Regions from separate parts of the Phormidesmis sp. 146-12 genome, predicted to be linked through region 3. Evidence: predicted binding sites of a transcription regulator. Region 3 holds the regulator's gene; each other region holds the start of a gene.

Region 1 (5,243 bases), on a different contig from region 3:
GTAGGTGGTCGGGTTGCCAGTGAAAAGAACCCACGCCCATTGTGAGCGATCGTAGTTCCACAATCAGATCGTGCATTTCCGCCTGGGGTAACAGACAGGTCACTTCGTCCCAACCTTGCCAATCGGCTTTTGCGTCGTAACCCAACACCTGACCGCGCCGACCACTCACCAGCCGCAGCACTTTGGAGGTGAAATCTGTCGGAATTGAGAGAATCACCCGCACGATCGGTTCGAGTAAAACAGGCTCACACTTGATCAATCCTTCTTGCATCGCCAATCGGGCCGCTTGCTTAAAGGCTTGCTCTGAGCTATCGACGCTGTGATAAGACCCATTCGTTAAAGTTACTGCCACATCGACGACCGGAAAGCCCAACGCGCCGCGAATTAGATATTCTCGTACCCCCGTTTCCACGCCTGGAATGTACTGTTTGGGCACGACTCCCCCAACGATCGTTTCGGCAAACTGAAAGCCTTGACCGCGTGACATGGGTTTGATATCCAAATACACGTCGCCAAACTGTCCGTGTCCGCCTGTCTGATGTTTGTAGCGTCCGTGAGAGGTGGCGGATTTACGAATCGTTTCTTTGTAGGCGACCTGCGGCAAATGGGTACACATGGGCAGATTGTATTTGCGACGAAGGCGATCGAGCGCCACTTGCAGATGGATTTCGCCTTGACCCCAGAGAATAATCTCGTGGGTGTCGCCGTGTTGATGCCAGTGTAGTGAAGGATCTTCTTCTAACAGTTTGGTCAAGGCTCCGGTGAGTTTGACTTCATCGTTGCGTTTTTCGGCGTTGATGGCGAGGGCGTAGACGGGTTCGATTTGCTCGGCTTTGGGCAACTCCGTCGCGTTTTGGGCCTCGATACAGGTAAGCGTATCGCCCGTTTTGATGCCGTCCATGCGTCCCAGGGCGACGATTTCACCCGCCTGAGCGGACTGTAACCCCTGCTGATGTTGCCCGGTTAGACGATAAATGCCGCCGACTCGCACCCCGTTTAGGACTGTGCCATCTTGAATCGTGCCTTGCCAAACCCGTACCAGCGAGAGCTTTCCCCCTTGAGGCGTAAAGTAGGTTTTGAGAACCTGAGCCAACGGCGTACTGGCGCTGAGAATAATGCCGCGTCGTTCTGCGGTCGTTTCGGAGTCGGGCGCTTCGCGTACCAAAGCATCCAATAAAGGACGAACGCCAAAATCACGATCGGCAACTCCCACAAACACAGGCACAATCAAATCCGCGCCCAATTCCAGCTTGAGATCTTGAACGATTTCGGCTTCGGGTGGCTCAATGTCTTCGAGCAGTTCTTCTAATAAATGGTCGTCAAAATTGGACAGCGTTTCTAACATTTCAGTGCGAGCGATCGTTTCTTGTTCCTTTAATTCTTTGGGAAACGGCACGCGGTCAGCAGGGGCACCGGGATGATAGTGATAGGCTTGCTCGGTGACTAAATCGATAAAGCCTGTGAGCGTTTCGCCCCGCCCAATGGGATATTGATGAGGCACCAAAGGCCGGCTAGAAATCGATTTGAGTGCGTGCAAAACCTCCATAAAATCGACATCAGCCCGATCCATTTTGTTGAAGAAAACTAGATGCGGAATCTCCCAATCGTCGAGAAATTTGAATAAGGGCGCAAGGCTAAGAACGCGACCCCTTGCGGGTAACTCGAAGAGATCGCTCACCGCTTCACACACGACGACAACGGCATCCACGCCAATCAGCACATTGTAGGTTTCTTGAGAAAATTCGACTGACCCCGGACAATCGAGAAAATTAAAAGAAACGCCGCCGTATTGGGTGCTGGCAGCGTTGACTTCGACACTCATTTGACGATCGCGGGCCTCTGGGGCACTGTCTCCGACCGTATTTTTATCTTGCACATTGCCTTTGCGAGTCGTTGCGCCTGTCACCCACAAAAGGCTTTCGAGAAGGGTTGTTTTTCCACTTAAATAGGGCCCCACGATCGCAACGCTTCGGGAACCCGATGATAGTCTATCGCTCATACATTCCTCCGTGAAGAAAAGAAAAGTAAGTCATCTCAACTGCCTCAAAAATTAAGCAGTCTGCGATCGATTGGCGAATTTTTCTTAAAGGTTGTCCAAGCTGGATCAAGAATTTGGGCAAAGCTAGAAAGTGACGACATCCTTCATCCACGGATTGGTCGATCAGAAATTTTCGCAAAACCTTTGATCAGGTAAACAGATCAGGTCAATCAATGCTTTGATCTCGAAGAAAATTTGGTATGTCTGAATTATGGAGTAGCGCGATCGCTTTGTGATCAAATTAACCGTTTATCTTAATAAAGTTGTTTTTGAAGTGATGACAACTGAGTTCAATAAAACAGCTTATCAAACACAAGATCCCCAACCTCTTTAAGAAGTCAGGGATCTAACGTTAGAGATTTGGAATCCTTGGCGCTAACTTACGGCGTGTCCTTCGCGATCGACGGCTGAATGACCGTTTGTGTGGGCTTTTCCATTTTTACTAGAGTGAGTGTGTCCGTTGTTTTTGCGGGGTTGAATCACGCCATGTCCGCCATGATTTCGCTCATAAACGACATTAATTTCGCCTGTTTCTGAGTTGCAAAACATATAGAAGTCGTGTCCAACTAGTTCCAATTGTTCTAGCGCTTCTGCGATCGTCATCGGTGGCATCGCAAAATACTTGGTTCGTAAAACAGTGGCGGGAAGTTCGGGGGTGCGATCGAGGGACAATTCGGTAACAGGTTGATCGGTTAGAACTTCTGATGTTTTGGCTTCGTGTCGCTTATCGTAGCGTTTCTCTTTGTATTTGCGAAGCTGTCGAGAAATCTTGTCGGCAACCATATCAATGCTGGCGTAAAGACTTTCGCTCCCTTCTTCGGCGCGCACAACGGCACCATTGGCATAGATTGTCACCTCAGCGATTTGACTGGGCGTGATCCGGGGGTTTCGAGCAACAGATAGATGTACATCAACTTCGGTGGTCAGGTTTTGAAAGTGGCTGACAGCCTTCTCAATCTTCTGGTTGACATACTCACGAATCGGTTCAGTGATCTCGATATTTTTGCCCTGGATAACAAGCTTCATAGAGGCTCTCCCCTTAAAGATTTGGGTGTTACTGTTACCCTAACACTTTGTATTCTGGCAGACAGTCCTCTTTAGAATGTGTTGCATCCTGTGATAATTCTTGATGATTTCTGTTGTGATCTAAGGGCAATTTAGGAGTAACTCCCCTTGATTTCTCAGCGGTTCTAAGACATTGTAATAAGACATTGTAAATAGTATTTACGTTGGGATACGTCAGCCGTTTAGAATTCGTTTATATTAAAGGTAAGATTGCGATCGCTTGTGAGTTTTTCACCTTTAGAAAATCTATCTTTGACGCGCTGTTGTGTGCTGTACGATTGCGGTCTCATTCCTTACTCAAAAGCCTGGGCCTGGCAGCAAAAGCTAGTCGCAGAACGTAAAGAAAATCTTAAATTAAACGATGTTTTGATTTTGTTAGAACATCCTCCCGTTTACACCCTGGGTCACGGCGCAACACTCGACTTTTTGAAGTTTGATCCCACCCAAACAGCGTACGAATTACACCGGGTTGAGCGAGGAGGCGAGGTAACTTATCACTGTCCGGGTCAATTGGTGGGCTACCCAATTTTGAACTTGCAGTTTTACCAAAAAGATTTGCATTGGTATTTGCGCCAATTAGAAGAAGTGATCATCCAAGCGTTGGCGAATTATGGCTTAAGCGGAACGCGAATTGCTGGCTTAACCGGAGTCTGGGTCGAAGGGCGAAAAGTAGCAGCGATCGGCATCAAAGTCAGCCGTTGGATTACGATGCACGGATTTGCGCTGAATGTTTGCCCTGATTTACGGGGGTTTGATCAAATTGTCCCCTGTGGCATTCCTGACCGGCCTGTGGGTAGTTTAGAACAGTTCATTCCAGGCATCACGGTTCAACAAATTAAGCCCGATGTGGTGAAGGCTTTTGCTGAGGTTTTTGAGGTGGAATGGGTTGAATAAAGGTTATGGGTCGGTGCTAGTTAACTGAACGTGAATTCGATAAAATCCTTCGCTGCGGTGATCGCTCCGGGCAGCCCCCTAAATCCCCCAAGTTTGGGGGACTTTGAGCAAAAAATCCCATCCGGAAGTCCCCCAGATTGGTAGGGCTGATTCATTCTGATTAAGGGAAAATCAAGGAAACCCAAAACCCTGATTCTTTCATTTGGATGGTTCTTAGCAACTAATGAGGGAATCGGCTGTTCGCTTTTCTCTCCCTAGAATAAATCAACCCTACCCCAGATTGGGGGGTTGGGGGGCGAAAGTGCTGAATCACGAAGCGAAAAAACTCTGTCGAATTCACGTTAACTGACAAAACTTTTTGCTTGGCGGTTCAAACCGCAGCTACGAGAACAAAATCCGCCTTCTCGGATTAACAAAGCCTGAATCGGCCTAGTCTGCGAAGGCAAACTTTGTTCTTTTAGGCGCGTTGCTGAAGGTACTTGCGAAGCTAACGGCATTCGACAGCCTTGACGGGTGGGGAATTTTGGGTTGCCCAAATGGTTATGGAACCCAGGCAGTGAGCGGCGAAGGAAAGTAATACAAAATTTGCGATCGTGCTCGGAAACTTTCCGGTTCAGGGTTCGTCAGGCTCGAAATAGGTTCTCTGCGCTCCTAAACGTGCAGTTGGATCTAGAGGGCGAGATTTTGAGTAAACAAATGATTTTTTGTGTATCGAAGAAATAAGCTTTGTCAGCGATCGTGACCAATTTTAGAAGTCGATCGCAACCTATGCATGGCGTAATACCCTCACCTTCGCTCAGTTAGTCTAATTTGTAGCGGATTAAACTTTGAGAGAGCTAAATAAACCTGCCGCCTTCTTAGCGGATATCTCTAGGCAGTGAGCGGGTTTCGACGCTTCTGAACAAGGTCTCTCAAATAAGTGTTTCTTCTTACGACAACTTGTAGCATTGGTGTACCACGCTTGTAGCAAAAGTGGAACTTCTCAAATTGTCAAGGTGAAATCTCCGACTTGGCAGAAATTTGAATTTCAATTAAATCTGACATATCTCTCAAGCGAAATTAGCTTGGAAGGACTCTGTAGCTAGAACGAGACTTCTAAACAGTTTGACTTTGTAGGAGGTTTGTATGCGGATTGCTCAGGTTGCCCCTTTGTGGGAGCGCGTCCCCCCCCCAGCTTATGGCGGGATTGAGTTAGTAGTAAGCTTGCTCACCGATGAATTGGTGCGTCGTGGCCATGAAGTGACGC
Region 2 (5,243 bases), on a different contig from region 3:
AAAAATACCTGGGCTGATGAACTTTATTTAGAGTTTCATCGCGGCTGCTACACAACTCATGCTGACCAAAAGAAACAAAATCGTGACTGCGAAACATTACTTTATCAAACAGAATTATGGGCATCTCTAGCAACGATTTCTACCCAAAAACTCTATCCAAAAGCTGAACTAGAAATCGCCTGGAAAAAAGTTTTATTTAATCAATTTCACGACATTTTGCCAGGGTCTTCGATTCCTCAAGTTTTTGTCGATGCTAATCGAGACTGGAAAGAAGCCGATCGTATTCTTTCAGAGATTAAACTTCAATCCTTGAAAGCGATCGCTGATCAAATTTCTTTACCCTCACCGCCTCACTCGCAAGCGAAGGCGATCGTGGTTTTCAATTCACTCAACTGGCAGCATTCTCAAGTCGTCACCCTGTTTGAAGAAGGCGATCAAAATTGGCAAATCTACACCCTTGAAGGACAGCAGATTGCAACTGAATCGATTTGCTATAGTCAGCCTCAAAAGACGTTTTCTCTGACTTCATTTTTGGCAGAGGTGCCTGCGATCGGCTATCGCTGTTATTGGCTGTGTCCCTCCGAAACAAATGCGTCTTCAAATCAGCTTAAAGAACCCTACGTTTTAGAAAATGCGTTTTTGCGAGTTGCGCTCGACTCCAAAACAGGCAACTTATCGAGTGTGTTTGACAAGGTGGCGCAGCGCGAAGTTCTTAACGGACAGGGCAACCAGCTTCAGGCTTTTCGAGACGAGGGACAATACTGGGATGCGTGGAATATTGACCCCAACTACGCCAGCCATCCCCTTCCACCAGCCAAACTAATCTCGATCGCAAACGGTTCTCAACAGCGCTTTCAATCCAGTATTTCTCTACAGCGAAAAATCGGGCGATCGGTTTTTTACGAACGCTACAGCCTGGAGCCAAATTCTGCTGTTCTCAAGATGTTTACGCTGGTCGATTGGCAAGAACGCCACGTCTTAGTCAAAGCCGCCTTTCCGTTGAATCTGGACGCTGACGTTGCAACTTACGAAATCGCCTGCGGAGCCATTCAAAGGACGACAAAACCTGAGAACGATCGTAACCAAGCCAAATGGGAAGTGTCTGCGATCGGCTGGGCTGATTTGAGTCAGGCAGATTACGGCGTAAGCGTTTTGAGCGACTGCAAACAGGGATACGATTGCCAACCGGGTCAAATTCGCCTGACGCTGCTGCGCGGTTCAGAATTTCCTGATCCAGAAGCCGACTTGGGACTGCACACCTTCACCTACGCCCTCTATCCCCACGCTGGCAACTGGCAAATCGCCCAAACCGATCGCCAAAGCCGAGAACTCAACCAACCGTTGACCATTTTGAAGCTTGATCGTTCTAATCCAGACGGCGCCTTGGCGGCGATCGCGTCCCTTCTAAATCTCCAATCCAAAAATCTAATTCTCAGCGCATTCAAGCAGTCTGAAGCAAACCCAGAAGAATACATCCTCCGGTGCTATGAATGTCACGGACAACCCGCAGAACCGAATTTACACAGTGATTTGGGTCTGACAATCTTTAACGAAGTAACGCTTTTAGAGGAGTTTGTTTCACCCGATTCAAACCCGATCGAACCCTGGAAAATCAAAAGCTTCTCAGTCAAGACATCTCAAAAGGGAGACAGGGAATGAGAAGCCGTTGATCGATCGACATCAAACTTAATTAGTCTTCATGATCCTCAAACGGGTCATCCAACTCTTTAGCGGGGGGGCCAAAGGCAGTGTAGATGGCGTATCCGGTGAGACTGACGATCGCAGCACAGATCGAAATGTTAAGAGCTATTGCGGGTTCCATAGTCAGATTCAAATTATGAGAAGGATTCCTCTATACTATTACAAAGAATTTACACATTCTATCGAAACAATCAATTAAGTAAGGGGAGCTATGGCACAGCGGACTCGGTTGGGAGATATTCTAAAGCCCTTAAACTCTGAATACGGCAAGGTTGTTCCGGGATGGGGCACGACTCCCGTAATGGGAATTTTCATGGCGCTATTCTTGGTCTTCCTGCTCATCATCCTGCAAGTTTATAACTCGTCGCTGCTTCTCAATGATGTCAACGTCGATTGGAGAAGTCTGGGCGGCTGATTTTCGCTCAATTTGAAATTTTGCTAGTGCATTCACATCCTCGGTCTGTCCGGGGGTTTTTTTTGGCAGAATCTTTGAGGAATAGGCACTGTTGATCACTCTCACTCTGCGTTTCGGTGCTGACGAGCCGACAATTGCCCATTCCTCAAAGCTTAGAAAACTCTCATCAGGACACTTTGCCGACCACGCCTTCGACGAGCCAATTCATCGACTCAAGCTCGATCGCCGTCGTCCCGTAATCTTTGCCTTCTGGAACGATCGTTTTGCCCGTGTTGTCCTTGAGTTCGCCTTTATAGATCACCAGCGTTCCGGCTTCCATTTTGGCTCTGGCGGCTTCTGCGTCTTTTTTGGCCACCTCAGTCACACTGGGGCCATAGGGCGAAATTTTTACAAAGCCATCTTTGTAGCCACCTCTGAGCAGATGAGGAATGCCCCCATTCATCAAGGTTTTGCCTTCTCGAATCATCGTCACATAGTTGGTGTAGACCTTTGTCCAATCCCATTCTGCGCCCGTGAGATAGCCCTTGGGAGCCAGAGAAGATTGGTTGGCGTGATAGCCCGACGTATACACACCGCGCCTTTCGGCTGTCTCGATCACGACTCTGGGGCTGTCTACGTGACAGGTGATCACATCGGCTCCTTGATCGACGAGACTATTCGTGGCTTCGGCTTCCTTGACGGGCAGTGACCAATCTCCGGTAAACACAACCTGAGTCGTAATCGTCGGCTTGATGCTGCGTGCGCCCAACGTAAAACTGTTGATATTGCGAAGCACCTGGGGAATCGGTTTGGCGGCTACAAACCCCAATTTGCCTGTTTTGCTCATGTGACCTGCGACGACACCCGCGACATATTGCGCTTCGTCAATGTAGCCAAAGTAACTGCCGACATTTTTAGGGTGCTTGCTGGCATCGTAGAGACCGCCACAGTGAAAAAACTGCACTTCGGGATAGTCTGCGGCCAGCTTGAGAATGTGAGGGTCAAAATAGCCAAACGACGTGGGAAACAAAACCGTTGCTTTGTCTTGCTCGATCATGTTTCGCATCGCTTCCTGGACTTCGGTCGTTTCGGGAACGCTGGCTTGATCGACGGTTTTGACATTTAGACTTTTTAAGCCTTCTTTGCCGAGAAAGTGGGCCTGGTTATAGCCAAAGTCATCCTTGGGGCCGACATAAATGAAGCCCATGACCAGTTCTTTAGCGGCGGGGCTTGCCCCTGGAGATGGACTGGTTGCAGTATTGTTAGCAGCAGGCGCACAACCCCACAGTTTTGACGTGGTGCCAAAGGCTCCGATCGCCAACAGCTCTCTCATCACCTGACGACGAGACAGACGGCTACGTAAATAATCGTGACTCAAAATACTCTCCTCACTACGGATGCTTCAGTGATTGAAGACGGTTTTTCTGCCCAAGATTGTATTCTCCAATACAGTCGATCGAAAGGTTAGCGTCTCGTTTTGCATCGTTTCATGGGTTCGCGTTAAATCAGCGACTAGCAAGGGATGGATCAGGTAACTCTTCGCCTCGATACGATCGCGTGGGTGCCGCAAACCCGCAGGACGTACCATCTTTGTGAATTACGCTGTCTTCCCAGGGCAGGCGATAGGTTCCGTTGACCAAATCCTTCATGTAAGTGTAGGGACAATCCTGTGCGCCGCCCTGGACTGCCACATAACCGCGATGACCAAACTGATAGATATTATTCTCAACGCTCCAGTGTTGACGAGCTTCGCGCACCAAATCAGGACGTACCTCAGCGGTAATGATCTCATCGGGACGGTGACTGCCCAGGACGATCGGCGTTCCGTCAAAGTTGACAAACATGCCTTCGCCCATCGAATCAAACGTGCCGTCGGTGCCACACATACAGACCGAAGCGGTGTACATCAAATTACAAAACGCATTCGTTTGGTTGGTCACCTGCCAGCTATGCCGAATCGGAGCCGTATAGCCTGCGGTACGAATCATGATTTCTGCCCCTTTGTAAGCGCATTCTCTGGCCATCTCTGGAAACATGCCGTCGTGACAGATGATCAGAGCGATCGTGCTGCCATTCGGCCCTTCACAGACGGGAATTCCTAAATTGCCAGGTTCCCACGGTTCGACAGGCACCCAGGGATGGAGTTTGCGGTAGTAGAGTTTGAGTTCGCCAGTGTCGTCGATGATCAGTCCGCTGTTGTAGGGATTGCCGTGGGGGTTGTATTCCATAATCGAGAAGCAGCCCCAGATGTGATGGTCGCGGCAGACTTGCTGAAAGGCTTGCACCTCCGGGCCGTCTAGCCGACACATGATCTCAGGATTGGTATCCATCGACAGCCCGTGCAGTGCGTATTCTGGAAACACGACCAGATCCATTGTGGGCATGTTGCGGCGAGCTTTGGCGACGAGATGACAGATGCGATCGGTCTGCTTTGTCAGGTCATCTGGTGTCACGACATTGGGAAGCTGTAACTGCACAAGCCCGACGACGACCCCGTTTGGAGATTTGTTTAACCCACCCAATCCGCTCATGATTTAACCTCAGCCTTCTGGTTTGCTGTCAGCTTCTATCATGTTTTTTTGGGTGTGATTCGTGTTTTGGGATACCGTTGGGCGGATCGGCTGGAGATTCTGATTTCAACAAGGTTGTTGGGTCAGTTTAGAAACGCAAAAAAATTTGATGCGCTTCGCGCAGAAGAGAAGAAGGGTAAAGAGCAAAAGGGCAAGAGGGCAAAGGGCTAAAGAGTCCTCGGCACAGAACAGACAACACGAAAACCGAGGCCGTAGTTGCTGCGAATCCCTGCCACACCGTTGTCGCGAGACGCAGAACGGCAATTCCAAGGATTGACGTTCCAAGAACCGCCCCGCAACACGCGATTTGCATCCTTATCCTTAGAAATCCAGGCGCTGCTATTTTGCGGCGCTCCTTTATAGTTGGGATGCCAGTGATCCTCACACCATTCCCAAACATTTCCATGCATGTCGTACAGCCCAAATCCATTCGGCGAAAAACTGCTTACGTCAGTTGTCTGTTCTCGATAGATTCCTTTTGCCCCTTTTCCATAAGAGCCTGGATAGTCCATTCGATCTTGCCCACAATAATTTGCTAAATCTGTTGAGACTGTTTCGCCAAAGTGAAAAGGAGTTGT
Region 3 (5,243 bases):
TGAACCATAAAAGTTTGCGCTATGATAGCGAAGCTATTCCCTTGGATAGAACCCTTTGATGGTAGGAATCTTTAGCCATCTAGCGCAGCCTCACACAAGGGAATCAACGCTCAATCATCCATCCCTTTTGGAACGCAACCCCGGTGAGAACCTTATGGAAGAGTGGCAAAAAGATTTTTCTGAACTGTTAGAAACGATCGCGGATCACATCGAAGGCTTCTTTGTTGAAGTGTCGAGAGAAGTGACAGAAGTGGTCAACGTGTTTGTAGAGCTTTCTGACGAGCTTTCGGCACAGGCACAAAATACCTTTACAGATGAGATTGACCAATACATTAATGAGCTAGTCAACCCCGTTTTAGAAGCCTATTTTGGGTTTGAAGGCATGGTCGGAGAAGCTGCCCAACCGATGATGCAAACTGTAGAACCGCTGCTCAACCAACACCCCATCTGTGTCGGCTGTCGTCACTATCATGGGCAAGCCTACAACGGCAACGTGCTAGTCTGCGGAATGCACCCCTACGGCGTGGGAGAAGGACTAGACATCTGCCCTGATAAAGAATTGACCCGCTGGAAGTCACCCTACCTCAATTCAGAAGGTCAATTTCTATTTAGAGAAGACGATTGGTAATAGGCGAGGTGTGAAGCCTGAAATTTGTACGCCTTCAGGCTTCGCCGACTGGCTAGCGATCAGGTAAACTGCTGACTCAAGGTGACTGGATTGTGGACGGTGATCTTCTTTTTGTGAATAGAGATCATTTTGTCCTGTCGCAAGTCTCCCAGCAGACGAGTCACGGTCACCCGCGTTGAGCCGATCGCTTCTGCAATGGCTTGATGAGACAGCTTGAGGTCGATCGTGATCCCTTCTTGACTGGGCAGTCCAAAATCGCGACAGAGAATCAGCAAGAAACTCACCAGACGCGACCCCATATCTCGATGCGCCAACGTTTCGATCATCATTTCGGTTTGTAGAATTCGAGACGACAGCCCTCGCAGCATCAGCAGACAGAGTTCAGGGTTGTCTTTGAGTGCTTTTTCAACCTGCTCAATTTGAACAGACAGCAACTCAACTGATGTGAATGCAACCGCATGATAAAAGCGATCGGCGCGTTGCCCGGTGATCAATGACAGCACCCCAAACACGCTGTTTTCTCGCAGTAAGGCAACCGTAATCTCCTCACCCGCCTCATAGACTCTCGAAAGCTTGACGGCACCTTTGACTAAAAAATAAACTCGTTCTGCGGGGTCGCCTGGAAAGAAGATCGTTTTGCCTCGCTCAAACGTCTCAACGACAGGTGGAAAGGCACCGCCCCCAATCTGGCGAAATAATGCTGCAAGTGGTCGCTCTTTGGTCACTACCATGTTCCTTGTCGAACTCGTGCTCCTAAACTCTCTTGATTGACCTGGCAACAGTTTTTACTTAGCTGTCAGATGATCTGTAAGAGATTGATGACTTTAGAACACTTAAACTTACTCTTCAAGCAGTTTTTGTGCTCGATACTACACTATTCTGCCAGGTAGTTGAATTTTTGCAGGAATTGAGCTAAGTCTCTAACAATTGCTTAAGGTTTGAGCTTAAATTCGTCGTTCATCTGAAGATTTTTAAGATCTGTTACCCATTTTAATCAGGCTGGAAGTCAATAGATTAATCAATAGATCGATTCAAAGATCAATTCAGTAATAAGCTTGTCAAAAAGTACGTTGTGAGTTGAAGATTTCAGAACGATGACCGTGTTGAAGAGCGGTATTACCCAGCGTCAAGGAGCTTAATTTACCGAAAGCTCTAGAGACTTTTAGGGTGCTGCCTTTTAGTCGAAGACATTCAACTCTTGCATTGAGAATTCATCAATCTGGGATTAAAAAATTTTTAATTAAAAAGCGGGTAACGCGATTCGAACGCGCGACATTCACCTTGGCAAGGTGACGCTCTACCACTGAGCTATACCCGCAAAATTCGGACAAGTTCTACTATTGCAGATACTCATAGAGATGTCAAGCCTGAAAAACCAAAAAGCCGGAAATCAGGAAATCGCATCGCTTCTCAGCATATAGGATGTAGAAGGATGAAAAAAGAACATCCATACTCCTTACCTCCTACTTTTTATGGTTCAATACACGCTTGCTCAAAGTCCCGAAGTCATTCTCACGGTCTCTGGTAAGGATTCTGCCAAAGCTCGCGAGAAGGCAATGGATCAACTGATGGAACTAATGGATGACGGCAAACTGCCCACCGAGCTAACGGATGGCTTTGGGCCGCAGCACTTTATCGAAATTAAAGATCAAGGCGCGATCGCTTCCAGTGATGAAGATGCCCTCAATCAAGCCGTTCAGGTTCTTAGCAGTCTGGCAACCCTCAAACTCAAGGCTCAAGAATCACGCTCTGAAGCGCTGCAAGTTCGCGAACAAATCGACATTCTCTTTACGGATGAGCTAGTCAGCGAAGAAGAAATCAACAGCCTCAAAGAAGGCTTCAAGGTTCTCAAAACCTATGCTCAGACCAACATGCGCTACCGAGAAGCTCGTTCTCAAGCCGAGACCGCTCGCGTTGTTCTTGACCAGGCGCTCCAGTCGCCATCAGAGCTAAAGAAATCAGGAAAGTAGGTGGCTTTAACTCAGAACGCGCTGGACGCTGAAAATTTAGACGTGAAATATTATGATGGAGAAGTCTTAAGAAAACTTCACAAAACGAACCGTGACAGTAGAGCAACTTCCGACTCCAGCAACTTTTGAGCGACAAACTTGGGAATGGCAAGGGCATCAGATTCGCTATGTGTCTATGGGGACAGGCCAGCCTTTGGTATTAATTCATGGATTTGGGGCCTCAATCGGACACTGGCGCAAAAATATTCCCGTTCTCGCTGAGGCTGGCTACCAGGTGTTTGCTCTCGATCTGCTGGGGTTTGGCGGTTCCTCAAAGCCTGAATTGGACTATAACCTGGAGCTTTGGGTCGAGTTGATCCGCGACTTTTGGGCCGCCAAGATTCAGCAGCCTACCGTATTTGTCGGTAACTCGATCGGCGGCTTGCTCTGTCTGATGCTGTTAGCCGAACATCCCGAAATCTCGGCTGGGGGCGTGTTGCTCAATCCTGCTGGAGGACTCAATCACCGACCTGAAGAGTTAAATCTGCCATTGCGGATGATCATGGGTACTTTCTCAAAAGTTGTGAGTTCTCAAGCGTTTGGGCCATGGCTCTTCGATCGCGTCCGTCAAAAAGCTCGAATTCGCAACAGTCTCAAGCAGGTTTATCGCGATCCTGATGCAATTACAGACGAGTTAGTCGATCTGCTGCACGAGCCGTCTTGCGATCCGGGTGCCCAAAAAGTGTTTGCGTCGATTCTCTCGGCTCCGGCTGGCCCTCGACCAACGGAATTGTTTCCTAAAATTAAGGTGCCGCTGTTGGTGTTGTGGGGCGAAGCTGATCCCTGGACACCGATCGCAGGCGCTGAGATTTATCGATCGCTCACTGACACCCATGATGTGCAATTTGTCGGCATCCCAGATACGGGGCACTGTCCCCATGACGAACGCCCCGAAGTCGTGAATGCTCAGGTGTTGGAATGGTTGGCCCAGAAAAAACTCTGAGGACGACACTGAGAACTTTATAAAGACGGATGCGGGAGGTGAGCGTATTTACGGATTAGCCTTGTCAGAAAAAAAGTTAGCCTCGAAACCGATAGGCTGATCAGATTTGAGATTGCAGGCTGGAGCAGACAAAACGCATCTCTGACCCTGCAACATTCGATCTGCTGAACCCTCAGTCTTGTTGGAAGAATTCAGCAAAGCGAGTTTAGAGGCGTGTATTATGAGTGACCGGAATCAAGCACACGGTCAAATGGAGAATGTGGGAGACGATCGCGAAACCATTTCTCCAGACATTCAGCCTTGCGATGCGACCCTGATTCAATCAGCAGACGTTCGTAAATCAGAAGCCGATCGCTTGCTCAGAGAAGGCATCGAGCAGCATCAAGCGGGACAGTTTCAACTCGCGCTTCAGCGACTCCAGCAGGCCCAAGCGATTTATTTGGAGATTGATGATCAGCAGGGCGTTGAGAAGGCTTTGGGCAGTTTGGGAATGGCTTGCTATAGCGTGGGAGACTATGCTGAGGCGATCGATTATTCTCAACGCAGTCTGGGCTTGGCTCAAAAAATCAAAAGCTACCTCAGTAGCGTCAAAGTGTTGGGTACGCTGGGCAATGCCTATCGTCACCTGGCAGACCACCCCAAGGCGGTTGAATATCAGCAGCAAAGTCTGACCCTGGCGCGAGAAATTCACGATCGACGCGGAGAGATGGCTGCGCTCAACAATTTGGGGTTGGCTTACAAAGCATCTGGTGATCATCAGGGTGCGATCGACTGTGAGCAGCAAGCATTACTGATCGCTCAAGAACTTGCAGATCGGCACGTCGAAGGGCAAATTCTCAAAAATCTGGGAAATGCCCACTATGCGCTGGGAAATTATGACCAGGCGATCGACTACTACAAACAGCGATTGAGACTGGCGCAAGAGATTGACGATCGTCGTCTAGAAGGTCAGGTTCTCAGAAATTTGGGCAATGCCTTTTATGCAGCAGGCGATCACAAAAACGCAATTTTTTACAATCAACAGCGGCTCTGTCTGGCGCAAGAAGTGGGCGATCTCCGAGCAGAAGAGCAAGCTTTGGGCAGTTTGGGCGTTTCTTGGGATGCGCTGGGTGAAAGCACTCAAGCCGTCACCTATCACGAACAGCGGCTGACGATCGCTCGCAAGCTTCAAGACCCTCGCCTCCAAGAACAGATCTTAGGAACGCTGAAGGTGGCTTACTATGCTCAGGGCGACTATGCAAAAGCGAATCAGTACACCGAAGAGCGATCGGCGCTGCTAGTTCTTCGCCAGAGTGAAGAGAGATGAAAGAATTTCGGGAGTGGCAATCCTCAGCACAGTTTTCTTGACGTTGTTCTTGACGTTTAGAAGACGAATTTATTGACCGACGAGCAATTGGATTTCTGATGGCGCAACTTTTGTGTAGGCCTCCGCTGTCGGAATCAACGCCCAACCTGCCTGTCTTAGCTTTTGGTAAGTTGTCCAACCTTTTGACGCACCAGGGACTTGTAGATCTGGGACGCGGTATTGCGGAAAAGCGGTGTAAGGCATCCAGGGCTTGAGGGGCTGTTCTCTCAGATGTAAGATTTTGTTTCCTGACCCAAAGCCTGCCAGCCAGCACATTTGTCCAGTCATATTAGTTTCTCCTTACAGGTATATTTGTCA

Evidence for each region. Region 3 encodes NtcA, which controls nitrogen genes in cyanobacteria. Its sites were predicted from a motif close to TTTGTANNNNNNNNTACAAA; they were not measured.
Region 1: a site for NtcA is predicted at 3,111-3,130, ahead of hpf (ribosome hibernation-promoting factor, HPF/YfiA family). Genes of this name have one in related genera too.
Region 2: a site for NtcA is predicted at 3,529-3,548, ahead of ACKFKF_RS23175 (BMP family ABC transporter substrate-binding protein). Genes of this name have one in related genera too.

What each region holds. Positions count from the first base shown of each region.
Region 1 is NZ_JBJPHS010000008.1:61,028-66,270, reverse strand. Features, by position in the region: gene ACKFKF_RS05695 (elongation factor G) at 1-1,999, opposite strand, end outside; gene ACKFKF_RS05690 (hypothetical protein) at 1,989-2,177, opposite strand; gene hpf (ribosome hibernation-promoting factor, HPF/YfiA family) at 2,414-3,064, opposite strand; gene lipB (lipoyl(octanoyl) transferase LipB) at 3,326-3,997, shown strand; gene ACKFKF_RS05675 (glycosyltransferase family 4 protein) at 5,123-5,243, shown strand, end outside.
Region 2 is NZ_JBJPHS010000065.1:15,692-20,934, forward strand. Features, by position in the region: gene ACKFKF_RS23160 (alpha-mannosidase) at 1-1,659, shown strand, start outside; gene psbN (photosystem II reaction center protein PsbN) at 1,691-1,822, opposite strand; gene psbH (photosystem II reaction center phosphoprotein PsbH) at 1,913-2,116, shown strand; gene ACKFKF_RS23175 (BMP family ABC transporter substrate-binding protein) at 2,283-3,473, opposite strand; gene ACKFKF_RS23180 (formamidase) at 3,601-4,626, opposite strand; gene ACKFKF_RS23185 (SUMF1/EgtB/PvdO family nonheme iron enzyme) at 4,833-5,243, opposite strand, start outside.
Region 3 is NZ_JBJPHS010000112.1:6,569-11,811, forward strand. Features, by position in the region: gene ACKFKF_RS28980 (hypothetical protein) at 155-628, shown strand; gene ntcA (global nitrogen regulator NtcA) at 688-1,359, opposite strand; tRNA gene ACKFKF_RS28990 (tRNA-Gly) at 1,875-1,946, opposite strand; gene ACKFKF_RS28995 (hypothetical protein) at 2,101-2,598, shown strand; gene ACKFKF_RS29000 (alpha/beta fold hydrolase) at 2,690-3,580, shown strand; gene ACKFKF_RS29005 (tetratricopeptide repeat protein) at 3,801-4,886, shown strand; gene ACKFKF_RS29010 (hypothetical protein) at 4,956-5,213, opposite strand.